Regions from separate parts of the Sporosarcina sp. P16b genome, predicted to be linked through region 2. Evidence: riboswitches for the same ligand, from Rfam matches in the RefSeq annotation. Region 2 holds a riboswitch; each other region holds the start of a gene.

Region 1 (4,301 bases), on a different contig from region 2:
CGTCTTTGCCGTTCATTACTTTTTTCATTTCATTGAGTACGTGTGTTGATGGATTGCTCATTGTTTAGTTCCTCCTGTTGTTTAAGTTCACAGCGTCTACGATGTCTTCGGCTGTGATGGCATATGGGAATAATCCGCGTGCGATTTTGCTAGCGGCGGTTGTGTAAAAGCGGTTGGACGTGAAAAAGGTTTTCGGATGATTGATCGCGATGAGTGATTGATCGAACAACATGCCAACACGTGTAGATACTTCTGCTGCAAATTCAATATCATGCGTCACGATAATCGTCGTGATATTCTGTTTTTGAAGCGTTCGAATCAACTCCGTCACTTCTTTTTTCGACATGACGTCCATTCCTTTAGTTGGCTCATCCAGCAATAATATATCCGGTTTAAGCAGCAATAATTTTGCAAGCGCGGCCTTCTGCTGTTCTCCGCCACTTAATTCAAATGGATTTCTTTTCGAAAGATGCTCAATATGTAACTGTTTCATCATACTCGATACCGTCGTTTCTCTCCGTTCTTTCGGCATTTTTTGCACAGGAACCGCATGGATTAGCTCTTCTTTCACCGTTGAGTACATGAATAATGCTTGTGCGTTTTGCGGTAATAAGACGATATTCCCTTTCCACTTGCTTGGTGCGACTTCGTCTATCCATACTTTACCTGCATACGGCTTATGCAGTCCGGCGAGTAACCTTAGTAACGAAGACTTGCCGACTCCATTTCCCCCGACAATCGTGAAGATTTCGCCTCGATGTACCGTAAACGTCATATCCGCGAGTAGATTATCACTTTTTCGATTGTAACGGAAATACAGATCTTTCACTGTAATGAGTGGTGGATGCTTTTTTCTCATCGGATCCGTCGGTAAAATTGCCGATGGATAGTGCCGAATGAAATCCATCCCTTCGCGCACCGTAATCGGCGTCTCATCACGGAAGCCGAGCTTATAGTAGACACGCATCGCTGTCGTGAGTGCGTCGAGCATTGGATGTTCTAGCAAGGAGTTGCCGATTGCTTTCGGTGTTGTGTCATAAAGAAGCGAGCCGTTTTCCATGAACAACACTCGATCGCACACGGGTAATAACTCTTCTAACCGATGCTCGACAATTAAAATCGTCATGCCGAGTTCACGATTGATTTTTTCAAGTAGCGTCAGAAACACGGAAGCCGCAATGGGATCAAGTTGGGACGTTGGTTCGTCGAGCAATAAAATATCCGGCTCCATTGCAAGCACCGCCGCTAGATTAACGAGTTGTTTCTGTCCACCTGATAGATCACTGATACTAACATGCAACCAGTTGTGAATACCGAAGAAACTGGCGACTTCAGCGATTTTTTGTTGCATGTCTACCGTCGACATGCCCATATTCTCAAGACCAAACGCCAACTCTTGCCACACTTTTTCCATGACTATTTGTTCCTCTGGATTTTGCATTATATAGCCAATAGCTGTCGCTGTAGTTGACGCGGGCAGTTCATCGATTTTTTCGCCGTTCACATACACCGTGCCGCTAAGTTTACCGTTCGGCCGCATTTCCCGTTTCATCATTTTCAATAACGTGGACTTTCCTGAACCGGTAGGACCGAATAGCGTTATGAATTCTCCACGCTTAATCGAAAAGCTCACGTCTCGCAACACATGCTGTTCTTCATACTGGAAGTTCAGATTTTCGACTGTAAGTATCGCCATTTGATCCTCTCCTTCGCTTCATAGATAAACGGTAATAACATGAGCAAGCCGATGATGACGTAATGCCCTGCACCTAGTGTCTGTTCACTGATTTCTGGATAATACTGCGTCTGGTGCTGTGTGAAGTATCCAATGTAGTAAAGAAGAAACAGAACGAGTCCGGCCGTCAATATTCCGTCCCGTTTTGTGAATCGCCTCTTCTTATACCGCGTTCTCTCTTTCACGATACCATACCCTCGCGCCTTCATGACATCTGGCTTAACAATGCTAAACTCCGCTGTCTGGACGAGCGTCTGCCGCCACAATGCGAACGCGCGACGGAATTTTTCCACTCTGCTCCCTACTTTGTAATAGCCGATTCCGCGTTGTGCCATTTGGTTTTCACGCCATTTTATTTTGAATAACGGAATGAATCGCCACAGCATGGAAACGAGAAATTTTGGGCTAGCGGACACTTTCGTCAGTACGGCAAGTAGTGTGTTCGTCGTGAAAATCTCGAAATAACTCTTCGTCCAGAAACTGGTTGCAACTACGGCTCCCGCAATGACGAGTCCTTTCGTCACAGCTTCCAGCGTTACCGCGTGTTCATGGAGGAAAAATAACGGAGTGAAACCGTTATGTACAGTTGCTGGATACGCTACGGCAATTAGTAGAAAAACAAAAGAGTAATAGATCAAGTCCTTAGTTGCTGTCCGGACTCCGTGCAGCATGAGAAAATACAGAATGCCCCCGATCATGGCCAGCGCCACGATGATCGGATGAAACGAGCTGAACATCGTGACTAAAACGACTGTAACGTAGACAAGTAGCAATAGTGGGTGAAAGTTTGAGAATGCGCTCATCTAGTTTCCTACTTTCTTTATTTTCGTATATAGCTGTTTAGATCTCTATCTACATCACATGTGTTATGGAACTCTACTTCATCACCGCCCTGCAGTTCGTATTGACTAACGCTACGGCTACTAGATCTTTCTTCATTATATCGCTCTACTCTCTTTGATGCCTTCTTTTTTTCATCCTACTCATTACCACGATGACCAAACCTGCGACAACCTTGGAATTGAATGTCGTTCATACCTTCAATGAATGTGATCCTGCCTGTAAAGTCATTCAGTCCTTTGCCATTTAGCATCCCATTCATTTCCTGGGGAATGAGAGAATCGTCTAAATGATTTACAGTGACGACGTATAGTGGATCGGTCCGCCAGCTAGTTTTAGCGCGGAAGCCTCTACCTTTTCATTGAAATTAAACGGAGCGGTTTCTTCAGTGGCAGTGTGGTTTTGAATTCAAAAAATCCCCACCTCTTGAATGAGATGGGGACCATGAAGGTGTCATGCTTACATACTTTGGCAAGGCTCCTGACTTAGGGGCATATTTCCCCATTACAGTGGCCGGACCGCTCAGGATTCTCACCTGATTTCTATTTATTCTTTGTTTACGGGACAAAGAACCAAAACACTCTAGGCAACTATTAACTAGCTTATAGTTTTTGCGGGGTAAAATCAATAGACGCTGTACTTAGAATGGATTTCTGTTTTAGTGAGATGTGCCGTTTCAAGCGCTTTTAGACAAGATCCGCAAATGTACTTTTTGAAAGTCTATCAAGTAACTGATATAGATTAGGAATCAATTCTTTGACCATCAGGATTCTTAAACATATATCCTAAGCTCCCAATCAAACGACGCACATTAAAACACAGCACTTCCTTGGTACAATCATTGTATCAAGGAAGTGCTTTCTTATGTCTCAAGCAAAGTTAACTATTGTCCCCGTCACACTTCAACCTTTATAAAACAACCTCATTCCCTTAGAAGATTCTCACGCTCTTGGCCTGTACATAATAAAAACTTCGAAGGCTCAAATTTCCTTTTCTCAGGGCATGGAGGATCGGATCATTCAAACAGCCATGAGGAAGCTGAAACATCTATGAAACAAGATTATACCTCCGTGGGAAAATCGAATATGCTTGATTTCATATAAGCCCTGCTTCTCTCATAATAGCTTGATGATTATTTAGTAATTAACAATAAAAGTTATAGATCGCTTCATACGTTTAAGGGGACGATGAATAGCCGTCATTGACGATTTTGAACTGCACCCTGCATGGGCAAATACTCGGTGGTGAAAGTCCACTGCAGGCTTGGCAGTAGGAACTGTTAGCGAATGATTAATAAAGGTACCAGGTCCGCACGCAAATCTATATTAATTAAGAATCGTTTCTGGATTGTGTCGGGACCAGTACCTTAATTCAAAAGAAAACAATTCTCACTTATAGATGCCCCTTATGACATCTCCATCTTAACTGTAATACCTATTCATTCAATTTTTCTGAGTATTTCTGTTCAAGTTCTTGATAGAATCTCATTTTATCAGTAAATAGTTGATTTAGTGAATATGCACTGTTCCCATCTTTCTTGACGGAATAGGAAGAAAACGCTTTTTGTATTTTGTCAATCTGCTGGACTCCGTTCAATGATTCATTTACGTTAGATGATAAGGAATTCGATTGCTGTGGGTCAAATAAAAAATCATACGGATCTGTTCCATCTATATTAAACTTCGCTAAATTCCATGCCTCATTGTAATATAATTCATTATTCTCC
Region 2 (4,301 bases):
CTCTTCTTCAATTAAGCTCGCAAAGCTTAATCCGCAATTAATTGCTGCTGCATGTCACCATGCAGAGGAGACTATATCATCATCCCCAGCACGACCTGGTAGGATGCTCCGCTTTTCCCTTTATGAATTATCCCTGTTTTTCATCAGGGCCTCGCTTGAGGGGTACTCTACTCGCTTCTTCACTAGTGCTATTTCAACTAGCTATGCTTTCGATAGTCGTTAGGCATTTACTCAACTATAATATGATGGTCTGGAAAGTTACGGGAATACATACGGTTTCTCATAGCATGTGTAGAAATGCCATGAGCTAATGCCGCCTTTGCAATACTTTCATATACCACGTCATGGACTTGGCATTTACAAGCAGCATGTTTGTTGGTCGGTCTTAGTGATTTCGGGACAATTCTCTTATAGCTAGGAAAGTTATCACAGTCTAATCTATACGAAATTGTTGTACAATAAAGGGAAAGTGCAACAGATGCTGCAGTTATTGATGAATATTCAATTCCATCTATTATAATTGCTTTTGAGTTCTTCTTTTTGACTGCTTCAATCATCTTTTTGGTTTTTGGTTTCCCGTATTGATGATTTGAAGCGCCTGTCATTTGTTTCACTCTTAAACTGCGGATATGCTCTTTGTTTGGGTTTGTTGTAAAACAATCTCCGCCAATAGATGTCATTTTAATATTATAATATTCCTTTGATTCTACAGCATTTCGTTTAGAAATATAATATTCCTCAAGTTGATTCAACTCTATATCTGAGTATGCCTCAACCAGAATTACCCTGATAAACTTTTCCTTACCATACTTTTTAATAGCCCTTTTCAAATAAAGACCTGAACCCAAATATGTTTCCCAATTATTTATCCGACCGTAAATACATTTTCCAATGTATTTCATATTATTAACTGTATTTGTAGTCTCGTAAACAAAACCAAATGGCTTTTCCACAAATATCATCCCCTATAGAACAAATGTTCTTTATTTGATGATACTACAAAAGTTGAGATTTAGCACGGGATTGTCTTACTAAATAAGAGTTCCCCCGTTTAACGGAGTTTTCGACAGCCATTACTGACTGAAGGTGCTATTGTTAACACAAATTACTAGAATAAATCATACCTTCATGCTTATTCGGATTCATGCGGTTTACTTCGTCGCGATAGAACATGAAAGGCGTTCCTGTCTCGAGCTGGCTACGCAAGATACGTTTCATAATTTCAATCGCGGAAACCGTCTCTCGTGATAAATCTTCATTACGGACGCATTCCTCATACTTCTCGCGGAATGTTCCTTGTCCTTTCGTTTCATCATAGAAGTCTTCCAATGAATAGCCCATTTTCGTGCGGACTTCATGTGGATCGAATAAATGCCAGTCTTCACGGGACTCGACTTTCTCCATGAACAAGTCTGGCAAGCAAACGCCTGTGAAAATGTCATGTGCACGTAAACGGTCATCGCCGTTATTGAGCTTGAGATCAAGGAATGTGAAGATGTCTTGATGCCATACGTCGAGATAAACGGCTACGGCACCTTGACGTTGACCGAGTTGATCGACACTGACTGCCGTATTGTTCAACTGTTTGATCCATGGCAGAACACCGCTTGACGCGCCTTCGAAACCACGAATCGATGCACCACGAGAACGAACTTTCCCCATATAGACGCCGATACCGCCACCGAATTTCGACAAGTTCGCGATATCGGTGTTGCTGTTGTAGATCCCTTGTAAGGAATCATCCACTGTATCGATAAAGCAACTGGATAGCTGACCGTGCATCTTGCCTGCATTCGATAATGTAGGTGTCGCGACCGTCATGTATAAATTGCTCATCGCCCAGTATGCTTCGCCAACTTTATGAATGCGGTCTACTGTTTCGTCTTGCATTAGTGTCATCGCGATGATCAACCAGCGCTCTTGCGGCAGCTCCACTGGCTGTTTCTTAAAGTTTACGGTTACGTATCGGTCTACCAATGTTTTCAAACCGATATATGTGAATAATAGATCACGGGAAGGATCGAGTAGTTTACCGATTTCCTGAAGCTCATCTAGGCTGTATTTCTCTGTCAGAACGGATGTATATAAACCTTGTTCCACCAAGCGTTCTACATTTTTCGCAAAGTCGGTATAAGCATCCGCCCCACGCAATGCTTGTTGCTTTGCATAGACGTCGAATAAATAAATTCGTGCCGCTACAAACGTCCAATACGTATTTGCTTCATCAATACGGCTTAAAGACTCCAGCACCATCGCGTTCGTCCATTCAGTTGCCGTGCTAGCCGGGTGGCGCTCTTGGAATTTCTCACTCGCTTCGATTAACGGCTCCATTTGTTTCTTGCCGAATTCTTCTTGTAAGTTTTCCAACACTAGATTAAGTCCCTTAGTTTCTTGAATAATAGCCATGATATCCGCTCCCTTTAGTTAATTAATTCGGTTATGTACTAAATAAAAAAACTCCCAATAAAATCGGGAGTCGTCAATTGACGCTTAGTAGATCGCGGAAAGTTTTAGGCAGACTGAAATAAGACTGCTTTGTGCTTTCACTCTCCAACCCCGAAGAATGTTTTGCTGAGATGACTGGCAGGTCTACTGGCTGGCACATCGTTCTTCCATCTTTCCTTCCCGCCGAAGCAGTGGTTTTATAAGATAGTCGTCCGTGCCCTCAGTTGCGGGGGCAGCTCCGTTAGTGGCGGATTCCCTTTTAAACGTGGTGGGTACCAATTCATCTATTTGCTGTTACACACTATATATAGTGTGTTGATTCATATATAACCCTAACATGTTGTGTTCAAACATGCAAAACAAAAATCGAACCGAAGTTCAGAATCCTTCTTCTGAACTACGATTCGATTTTTGTTATTCAGTATTTTATAGTATATCAAACTTTTTACTTCTTGACTAAATGGTTTGTGTGAATGCTTTAAACTTAGGAGTGTGTGAATAAGGGATTTCCGCTATAATCCTAACTTATACATGGTGATAAGTTAAAGATTGAGAAATCATATCCCTTACATCCACAAATCACCCCCATTACAAACGATCTTCTGGTTTTTCCGCTGTCTCTTCCCAACATTCCGCGCCTTTTAATTCAGGGATGCTGGCTGACTTGAAGACAGGGTTTCTGCCGGCTTTACGTTGTTTAGTGAAGTCGTCCAGTACTTTAAAGGCGATTTTACCAAGTAGTAGAATGACGATTAAGTTAATGATGGCCATTAGTCCCATGAATAGGTCGGCCATATCCCATACAACTTGTACTTTTGCGATTGCACCGAAGTATACCATGACCAGTACAAGAACTTGATAGATTCGTTTCCATACGATGTTGGCATGAATGAATTCAATATTGGTTTCGCCATAATAATAGTTACCGATGATAGAACTGAAGGCGAAGAACATGATAGCACCGGCAATGAAGTACGGTGCCCATGCGCCTACTTGTACAGCCATGGAGTTTTGTGTCAAGATGATACCGTTTGTTTCACCTGTTTGATACAATCCGCCAAGCAAAATGATGAATGCGGTCGCAGAACAGATGATGATGGTATCGAAAAACACACCTAGACTTTGTACCAATCCTTGTTTTGCCGGATGCGATACGTTCGCTGTAGCAGCCGCGTTTGGCACACTACCCATACCTGCTTCATTGGAGAAGAGACCGCGACGTACACCTTGCATCATGGCCATCCCGATTCCGCCACCCATGACTTCTTTAATTCCGAAAGCATGCTCGAATATCAATACAATAATGCCTGGAACTTCTGAAATATTCATAATCACGATATATAACGCTACCAAAATATAGAAAGTCGCCATGATGGGTACGATGGTTTGTGTTACTTTTACAATCCGTTTGACGCCACCGAAGACGATAATCCCTGTTATTAGCATTAAGCCAACCCCGACACTCCAGTTCGGAATGCCGAATACTTCAGTGAATGACTGACTGATGGTGTTGGATTGTACTGCGTTAAATATGAATCCGAAACTCATCGTCAGTAAAATCGCGAAGACAATTCCGAGTTTCCGCCAGCCTAGCGCTTTTTGCATGTAATACGCCGGCCCTCCGCGGAATGTGTCACCATCTTTCACTTTATATACTTGTGCCAATGTACTTTCGATGAATCCAGTCGCCATGCCGATTACGGCGATCACCCACATCCAGAATACCGCACCAGGCCCACCAATTCCGATCGCTAGGGCTACCCCAGCTACGTTACCTGTTCCTACGCGTGACGCGGCACTAATTGTGAATGCCTGGAACGGCGATACCCCGTCATTGTTATCCTTCTTCTCTACAA
Region 3 (4,301 bases), 330 kb from region 2:
CGATCTCCTTACGCAAAGCCAATGCAATTTGGTTTGTCACTTCTTCTCTAGACAAGTCATCACGAACGAATGACCAGTTTAAAATGGTTACAGGGCCCGTGAGCATTCCTTTTACTTCATGACCTGTAAGAGATTTTGCATAAATGGATTCTTCTACAGTCATTGGTTTAATAAACGCAACGTCTCCAAAGATAATTGGCGGCTTAACACAACGTGAGCCGTAGGATTGTACCCATGCTTTTTCAGTAAAGACAAATCCGTCAAGCTTTTCCCCGAAATACTCCACCATGTCTGTACGTTCGAATTCGCCGTGTACCAATACATCAAGTCCTAAGTCTTCTTGAATATCAATCCATTCTTTAATTTCAGCTTGAACGAAATCTTTATATTGTTGATTCGTAATTTCGCCTTTTCTCCATTTATTGCGTGTAGCCCGTACTTCCGGTGTTTGTGGGAAGCTACCGATGGTGGTAGTCGGAAGTAGTGGTAATTGGAATTTTTCCTGTTGTTTCACTTTGCGTTTTGCAAATGGAAGATTCCGCTTACTGTCTGATAGAAGACTTCCCGAAGTCGCTTCACGTACTTCTTTATTATTGCGAGCAGGAAGTGAATTAAATGCAGTCAATGCTGCTTCACTGTCATCCAATGCCTTAGAAACTTGTTCATATCCATGTTGTACTGCTAGTTGAATAGCTTTAATTTCTTCAATCTTCTCGTCGGCAAATGCTAACGCGTTCAAAATGGTTTTATCTAGTTTCTGTTCCGAGCGAGTCGTAACAGGTGAGTGGAGCAGGCTACATGAAGGTTGAATCCATAAATTATCAGCTGTAACATGCTGTTGAATTTTTTCAGTCAATGTAAGTTTTTCACGTAAATTGGAACGCCATACGTTGCGACCGTCTACAATTCCTGCCGCAAGTATTTTATCTTCTGGGAAACCATATTGCTTCAAGTTCTCTAGATTTCTTTCGCGTCCGTGGACGAAATCTAGTCCGATAGCCGCAACAGGTAAGGCGATCGTTTCTCTATAATGTTCAACTGAATCGAAGTATGTCTGTAGAAGAATATTCAGCCCGCTCAGATTTTTTGTCAGTTGTGAATAAATTTCTGTGACAGTCTTCATTTCATCTGAACTTATTGATGTACATAGAATCGGCTCGTCAATTTGGATCCATTGAACACCTTCATCCTGTAATTCTTGTAATACTTTTTGATAGAGGGGTATCAGTTGCAGGATAATGGATGGTACATCTTTATCCTCGTACCCTTTGGATAATTTTAGTAATGTATAGGGGCCTAGTAGAACAGGTTTACCTTCAATACCCAGTTCGCTCTTGGCTTCACGATAAGCAGCTAGAGGCTTGTTTTCCGTTAGTTCAAAACGCCGGCCTTCGTATTCAGGCACGATATAGTGATAGTTTGTATTGAACCATTTTGTCATTTCGGAGGCAACCGCCTCATCATTACCGCGGGCCATCGAAAAGTATGTGGAAGTGGATACTTGTCCACCTTTCCAGTTATAGCGTGAAGGAATGATTCCGAACATGGCTGACGTATCCAGTACGCGATCATACAATGTGAAGTCGCCCACAGCAATCCAATCAACCCCAGCATCTTGCTGTTTCTTCAAATTTGCCAAGCGAATCTCTTTCGTTGTTTGAAGAAGCTCATCTTCCGAGATCTTCTTTGACCAAAATGCCTCAAGTACACGTTTCCACTCACGATTTTCACCTATTACGGGGTAGCCCGTTATACTGCTTTTTACCATAGATAATTTCCCCCTTGATTTTTTTCAATAAAAAAAACATCTCTAGGGGAAATGTTAGAATTGCGAGTACGTATAAAATAACATGCTACTTATAAGCATGCGATGATACACTGCGACTGTCTAACACTTCCCTATTCACCGTAGGATTAGCGTCATGAAAAATAGGCAGGTGTCTGGCTGGACGCATTAGCGTCTTCACAGTGGCGGGACCGCTCCAAGAAAAGGATTCCCTTTTAAGAAATGAAAGTATTTTCATTCCACCTACTTTTCAAACTATTCAATTCAGATGATTGTCTCTAAAGCTATCACATGCAAAATAGTGTGTCAACTTACTATTAGAATTTAGTGATGAGAGCTAAAGAACAACTAACGATATGGAAGTATAATACGAAATGATAAAACAACATATTACGCCGACTGTTATATAACTGTTACGAGTAGGTTGTCTCGAAGACGAATAACTATGATGTGAAAATTTTCACAATTCAGTTGAAAGTAAACTAGACTTTAGGTATGATATGTACTAACACGTCTTCATGTGAAGAGATCATTTGTCTTTATTGAGTCGATTTTTGATCGACGGGCTATGGGGTGTTGCCGGATAATGGATAATGATGGGTGTTCATCGCTATATGTTATACAACAGTGTAGCGGAAAAATTTTAAGGGGTGGCTTTTATCCATGACAAACTATGAACAAGTAGGTAAATTGCAAGTCGCAACAGAACTATATAACTTCGTAAAAGAAGAAGTTCTTCCGGGCTTAGAAATTCAAAATGATCAATTTTGGACAAACTTTGATTCGCTCATTCATGAACTTGCTCCTGAAAACAAAGCACTATTAGAAAAACGTGATGAATTACAAAAGACCATTAGCGAATGGCATCAAAATAATAAAGGCGAAATTGATTTCGTTAAATATAAAGAGTTTTTACAAGAAATTGGCTACTTAGAGCCAGTTCCCGAAGATTTCAAAGTGACAACAGCTAATGTTGATCATGAAATCGCAAACCAAGCCGGTTCACAATTGGTAGTGCCAATTGATAATGCTCGTTATGCATTAAATGCAGCGAATGCACGATGGGGAAGTTTATACGATGCCCTATACGGATCTGATGTTATCAGTAATGAAGCGGGTGCTGAAGCTGGTGTTGAATACAATCCGATTCGTGGACAGAAAGTAATTGATTTCGCGAAAAACTTGCTAGATCAAGCGGCGCCTTTAGCTGAAGGTTCACATGCAGATGTAACTGCTTATAAAATTGTAGAAGGCAAACTTGAAGTAACGCTTGAGAGCGGTAACACGACTCAATTGCAAGATGAGTCCAAGTTCGTTGGATATAATGGTTCCAAAGATGCACCGACTGCAGTATTGTTGGTGAATAATGGATTGCATATCGAAATCGCTATTGACAAGAACGACCCAATTGGTAAAAGCGATAAGGCGGGTGTGAAAGATCTTGTAATTGAAGCAGCACTCTCTACGTTAATGGACTGTGAAGACTCTATTGCCGCAGTTGATGCTGAAGATAAAGTGGGCGTATACCGTAACTGGCTTGGTTTAATGAAGGGTGACTTGGAATCTACATTCAAACGAGGTAGTAAAACAGTTACTAGAAAATTGAATGCTGACCGTACGTATATAGGTGTAGACGGCAAAGAGTTGACACTGCGTGGTCGTTCATTAATGTTCGTACGTAATGTAGGTCATTTAATGACGAATAATGCAATTCTTGATGAAAATGGCAATGAAGTACCTGAAGGAATCTTAGACGGTGTTCTTACATCTTTAATTGCTACGCATAACTTTAAAGAAAATGTAGCGTTTAAAAACTCGCTTCATAATTCTATTTATATCGTAAAGCCGAAAATGCATAGTCCAGAAGAGGCGGCATTTGCGAACAAATTATTTAATCGTATTGAAGATCTGCTAGGTGTTGAGCGCCATACAATTAAAATCGGTGTAATGGACGAAGAGCGTAGAATGTCACTGAATCTGAAATCCGCAATCAATGAAGTGAAAGAACGTATTGCATTCATCAATACAGGATTCCTTGACCGTACAGGTGACGAAATCCATACGTCTATGGAAGCTGGTCCGGTCATTAGAAAAGCTGATATGAAGGCATCCGAATGGCTATCTTCTTATGAAGCTGCAAACGTTGCAGTGGGAATCCGGGCGGGTCTACCTGGACATGCGCAAATTGGTAAAGGAATGTGGGCTATGCCTGACTTAATGGCTGCAATGCTTGAACAGAAAATTGCACATCCAAAAGCAGGAGCGAGCACTGCGTGGGTTCCATCTCCAACAGCTGCAATTTTACATGCATTGCACTACCATGAAGTAAATGTTAAAGAAGTACAGGCTGGAATTGACAGTTCGATCGATTATCGTGATGGTATCCTTACTGTTCCATTGGCACCTAATACGGATTGGTCTGCTGAAGAAGTACAATCGGAGCTGGATAACAATGCACAAGGGATCCTGGGCTATGTTGTTCGCTGGATTGACCAAGGTGTAGGATGTTCAACGG
Region 4 (4,301 bases), on a different contig from region 2:
TGATGTGTTGGACAAATAGCGTATCTTTATTGCCATGCATGTCTGTTACATCAGTTTCTTCCTCTATTGTTGCATGGATTACCTTGGCGATCGGTCGATCATAAAATGAATAATTATGATTTACAAAAGCAATGGAAATGGTACAGCAGAATGCTAACAGAAAGAATAAGATCCACTGCAATGTTGTGATGTTTCTGATTCTATTCAAAATAATCCTCCTGACACTCCTAGGATGAGTCACAGATTAATCCTACCATGAATAAGACGTAGATTTGAAAAAAATATCTCTATTACCCCCAATAAGAAAAGCTCCGATTCCATTACAGGAAGAGATGCGAATGTACGCATTTCCTGAACAGAAAACTGTTCTAGTAAATCCTGCACCTCCAAAACCACCACTTGATGGTAGAGTGTGACATCAATTCCTAGGAGTGTCCCATTTTCCATAAATCTTCCATCTTCCTTTGATTCTGTCAGCCAGTCAAAATCTAAAAACTCTACAACACGGACTTTTTCATCCAGTGGCTTTCGTTTTAAGGAATCTTGGATAAACAGTTCCGCTACGCGCAAAATTAGCTGAGCCTATAGAAGGGATTCAGGTAAGTCGGACTTCAGGAATTCCACCACTCCATGCTTTCATGAGCAGCTGCAAAAGTTCTGCTGTTTCAATGGTAGAAGATTTCTCCAACGTAACAGAACCTCCTTGATCGGTATGGCGCTGTTCTGCAATTACTCGATCGATCATTGCGGTTTGCTGGTGTTTTGTCGCTTCGTTGATCGATCGATGCATAACTGTGGCTGCTTTGCGCAAAGGTGTTTGCATTCCGCTTTCACAGGATGCTACGTTCAAGTAGTGGTTTATTTCTCTCGCTACTTCTTCAATAAACAGAAGAGCCTTCTCTGAATGCAAATCAATATTCTGGTCAGCTATAGCGATTTCCCACCCCGCCACTTCAACCCGTAAAGGATGTTCCCATAAGCCCTCAATGCCGTTCAGCAAAGGTACAAGTATGGTACATGTACGTGCCAGCTCCGTCTCCTGCATTACATTCGGTAATTGAATATATGTGGATAATGCCGCTTTTTCTTGTCTTTCTTTATTGTAAAAATGCACTACAATACCTTCACCTTCAAGCAGCTGCTTCATCAAACCGATAGCTGAGATTTCTTTATAGTCAATAGTAAGACCGTCAGTGGCATGAAGAAATCTTTCCCTATTGAAGTGGCTAAGTGAAAATCCCAAAATGCGTTCAACTTGTTCAGCTTCAAATAAACTCCAAGAGCCACACGCTTGTACTTGTTCCATAAAATAATCGGGTATACATATATGCTTTTCTTTTATCTTGCTTGATAAAAATGATGTAATTCTGTTGTCAGCAATATCCATAGTATATTGTTGGACTCTCGTCTTTCGCTCATAGAATGTTTTACCGAAAAACAACATCACTTCAACTGGTAACGTCACATAGCCATGGCTCAGTAACCAATACGCTTCCTGTACTTTCCGCAGACGCTGGACAGTTTCATGTTGCATGGCGGCCATTGCTATGAGCATCAATCTCTCCTGAGGCAGACCTATCTGTTTATCACAATAATCGGATGTTACAAACTCATTCATATATGTTTGCAACAGTGCAGAAGGGATCAATTGGTCACGTTCAGCAACAATCTGTAAGCCAAGCCATTTGATTTCGGTTACTGAATAATCATAGATCCATCGATCGTATAACCCATCCTGTAACAGTTTCTTTACTACTTGATGAAATCCCGTATACGCAGGCCTTCCACGCTGTTGTTCTACTTGTTTATACAATAACTGCAATAGTGCCCGTTCGGTTATCTGTTCCACTACTGTCATGTCGCGGTCTCCTTTCGTAAACAACAAAAAAACAATCATTCCGCCTCTTCGGCAAAATGATTGCAATAGTTGTGAATGAGGAAACAAAGTCAGGCAGCTTTAATATACTACACACAAAAATGCATAGATGTAGATACCTTTTTTGCTTCCACTCCTCAACCCCCGAAGAAAGTGTCGCTTTTTCGATACGTGGCAGGTCTCCTGGCTTCACTTCATCCTTCCGCAAGTGCCTTCCCATGTCTCCATAGTGGCTAATTCTAGCGGTCGTCCGTGTATACAGTTGCGGGGACAGCTCCGGTTGACGGATTCCCTTTTATACCTTGATAGGTACCAGCGCATCGTGCAAACTCATTTATTTTATTGCTATCATTTTATCATGGTTAACATAGTGGGTGGTAGCGTTTGTATGCATTAGAAGAATCATGACATAACTAAATAGGGTACCTATGCAAAAAACATTGTGAGTACGTCCACAATCGTTTTGTGCTAGGCACCCCGTGTAGAGTGTTCTTCATTACTTACATTAGTTGTTGATCGCATAGACAGCCGCACTCCGCCAATCCTTGAACATATGCTTCTTCCCACGTGATTCCGTGGATGAAACCATTCTCCGAGTAACCTGTGATTAAATAGAATGTTTCGTTCTGCTCCGGTAGTGATGAATTGTTCTGATAGTTGTTGTTTTTCATAAGAATTACCTCCTGGATTTTGTATTTTTCGTAGTATATGCCTTGCCGGGGAATAAAAGAACATTTTTTTCGGCATTTAATGATAATTGTCCATTTGATAGCGCTTACATTACAAAGTCAAAAGAAGGAATTCTTTGTATATATACCCCAGTAAATATACTACAGACATGCTTTACAATTCAGTGAATTCTGTTTATTGTACCACCCAAATAAATAGTTGTAAATATAAAAGTTGTAATTCCCTGTTAACATTTGTAGATTTTCGAGGAGAACCTATGATTTCTCTATCATTTAGAGACTAAAACACGACCTTATAACTTTTTATACAAAAAAATCTCCCTAAGTCCTCTTTACGACTTAGAGAGATCCGTAGTGATTAGGACATTTGCTTTTCGCAAATGTCGATGACTGCTCTGACAGAGTCAGCTGACTTGTCGAGTGCTATTTGTTCTTCCTTTGTTAACGGAAGTTCAATCACACTCTCGATACCATTGCCTCCCAGAACAGTGGGTACGCCTAAATAAATGTTTTGATATCCATATTCGCCCTCTAAATAAGCAATGGACGGCATAATTCGTTTCTTATCTTTAATAATTGCTTCAGCCATCTCCACCAAAGCCGCTGCCGGTGCGTAATAAGCGCTACCGTTACCTAGTAGTGAGACGATCTCACCGCCGCCTTTTCGAGTGCGCTCCACAATTGCTTCTAGCCGTTCGTTCGAGATAATCTTATCCAATGGGATGCCGCCGGCGTACGAATAACGTACAAGTGGAACCATATCATCTCCGTGTCCACCAAGTACAAAGCCCGAAATATCCTCTACGGATATATTTAGTTCTTCCGAGATGAACGTAGTGAAACGCGCAGTATCAAGCACGCCTGATTGTCCAATTACGCGGTTTTTAGGAAAGCCAGTTGTTTTATAACATACATATGTCATCGCATCAACTGGATTACTTAAAATCAGCACGGTACTGTCTGGCGCGTAACGTTTCACTTGTTCGGAAACAGAACGCATAATCTTTGCATTGGTTGCAACTAAATCATCTCGACTCATACCTGGTTTACGTGCAACACCTGCTGTAATGATAACCATTGCGGCGCCTTCAATATCCTCGTAATTGGATGTACCTGTAATACGGGAATTAAATTGTTGTACAGGACTCGTCTGAAGAAGATCCAGTGCTTTCCCTTTAGTCGGATTGGAAAGATCCGGGATATCAACTAAGACAATGTCACCTAATTCCTTCTGTGCAGCCATCAATGCAGCCGTAGAGCCCGTGTGGCCAGCTCCGATGACCGCAATTTTATGTCGTTTGAAAGCCATGAAAAACACTCCTTTATATAGACTTCAATATGAGGAATGCACTTATAACACACCTATTCCTCAGTCTTTCTTCGGTGCCTTCTTCGCTTCTGCCAGTTTCTTCACTTGCGGAATTTCTGGAGTAGTCGACACTAGGGGTTTCACCATGCCATACACTGAATCATCGGGACGCGGTATTACATGCGCACCTAGTAATTCACCTACACGCGCTGCTGCGTCGCGACCTGCGTCAACAGCTGCCTGTACTGCTCCAACATCACCTTGAACGATGACCGTAACAATTCCACCATCGACCATCTCCTGTGATACCAACTCCACGTTGGATGCTTTCACCATCGCGTCTGCCGCTTCAATCGATCCGATCAATCCTTTTGTCTCAATCATTCCGATCGCTTGACTCATGTATATCACCTCTTTTCACTTCTGT

The links. Region 2 has a riboswitch for cobalamin ahead of CSV77_RS03915 (ribonucleotide reductase N-terminal alpha domain-containing protein). Riboswitches for the same ligand answer to the same signal wherever they lie in the genome.
Region 1: it holds a riboswitch for cobalamin, as region 2 does, so the genes downstream of both, CSV77_RS07560 (energy-coupling factor transporter transmembrane component T) here and CSV77_RS03915 (ribonucleotide reductase N-terminal alpha domain-containing protein) in region 2, are expected to answer to the same signal.
Region 3: it holds a riboswitch for cobalamin, as region 2 does, so the genes downstream of both, metE (5-methyltetrahydropteroyltriglutamate--homocysteine S-methyltransferase) here and CSV77_RS03915 (ribonucleotide reductase N-terminal alpha domain-containing protein) in region 2, are expected to answer to the same signal.
Region 4: it holds a riboswitch for cobalamin, as region 2 does, so the genes downstream of both, CSV77_RS08610 (ribonucleoside-diphosphate reductase subunit alpha) here and CSV77_RS03915 (ribonucleotide reductase N-terminal alpha domain-containing protein) in region 2, are expected to answer to the same signal.

The regions. Positions count from the first base shown of each region.
Region 1 covers NZ_PDYO01000004.1:173,192-177,492, reverse strand. Annotated here, with positions in the region: gene CSV77_RS07570 (AAA family ATPase) at 1-61, opposite strand, end outside; gene CSV77_RS07565 (ABC transporter ATP-binding protein) at 65-1,696, opposite strand; gene CSV77_RS07560 (energy-coupling factor transporter transmembrane component T) at 1,669-2,538, opposite strand; cobalamin riboswitch at 3,029-3,167, opposite strand; gene CSV77_RS07550 (hypothetical protein) at 4,010-4,301, opposite strand, start outside.
Region 2 covers NZ_PDYO01000002.1:174,159-178,459, forward strand. Annotated here, with positions in the region: gene CSV77_RS03910 (GIY-YIG nuclease family protein) at 228-953, opposite strand; partial or broken gene CSV77_RS03915 (ribonucleotide reductase N-terminal alpha domain-containing protein) at 1,099-2,406, opposite strand; cobalamin riboswitch at 2,566-2,740, opposite strand; gene CSV77_RS03920 (alanine/glycine:cation symporter family protein) at 3,034-4,301, opposite strand, start outside.
Region 3 covers NZ_PDYO01000002.1:508,578-512,878, reverse strand. Annotated here, with positions in the region: gene metE (5-methyltetrahydropteroyltriglutamate--homocysteine S-methyltransferase) at 1-1,768, opposite strand, end outside; cobalamin riboswitch at 1,916-2,048, opposite strand; gene CSV77_RS05575 (malate synthase G) at 2,450-4,301, shown strand, end outside.
Region 4 covers NZ_PDYO01000005.1:161,843-166,143, forward strand. Annotated here, with positions in the region: gene CSV77_RS08600 (YibE/F family protein) at 1-211, opposite strand, end outside; gene CSV77_RS08605 (hypothetical protein) at 238-570, opposite strand; gene CSV77_RS08610 (ribonucleoside-diphosphate reductase subunit alpha) at 596-1,858, opposite strand; cobalamin riboswitch at 2,033-2,209, opposite strand; gene CSV77_RS16895 (hypothetical protein) at 2,377-2,547, opposite strand; gene mdh (malate dehydrogenase) at 2,924-3,874, opposite strand; gene CSV77_RS08620 (BMC domain-containing protein) at 3,935-4,276, opposite strand; gene CSV77_RS08625 (EutN/CcmL family microcompartment protein) at 4,251-4,301, opposite strand, start outside.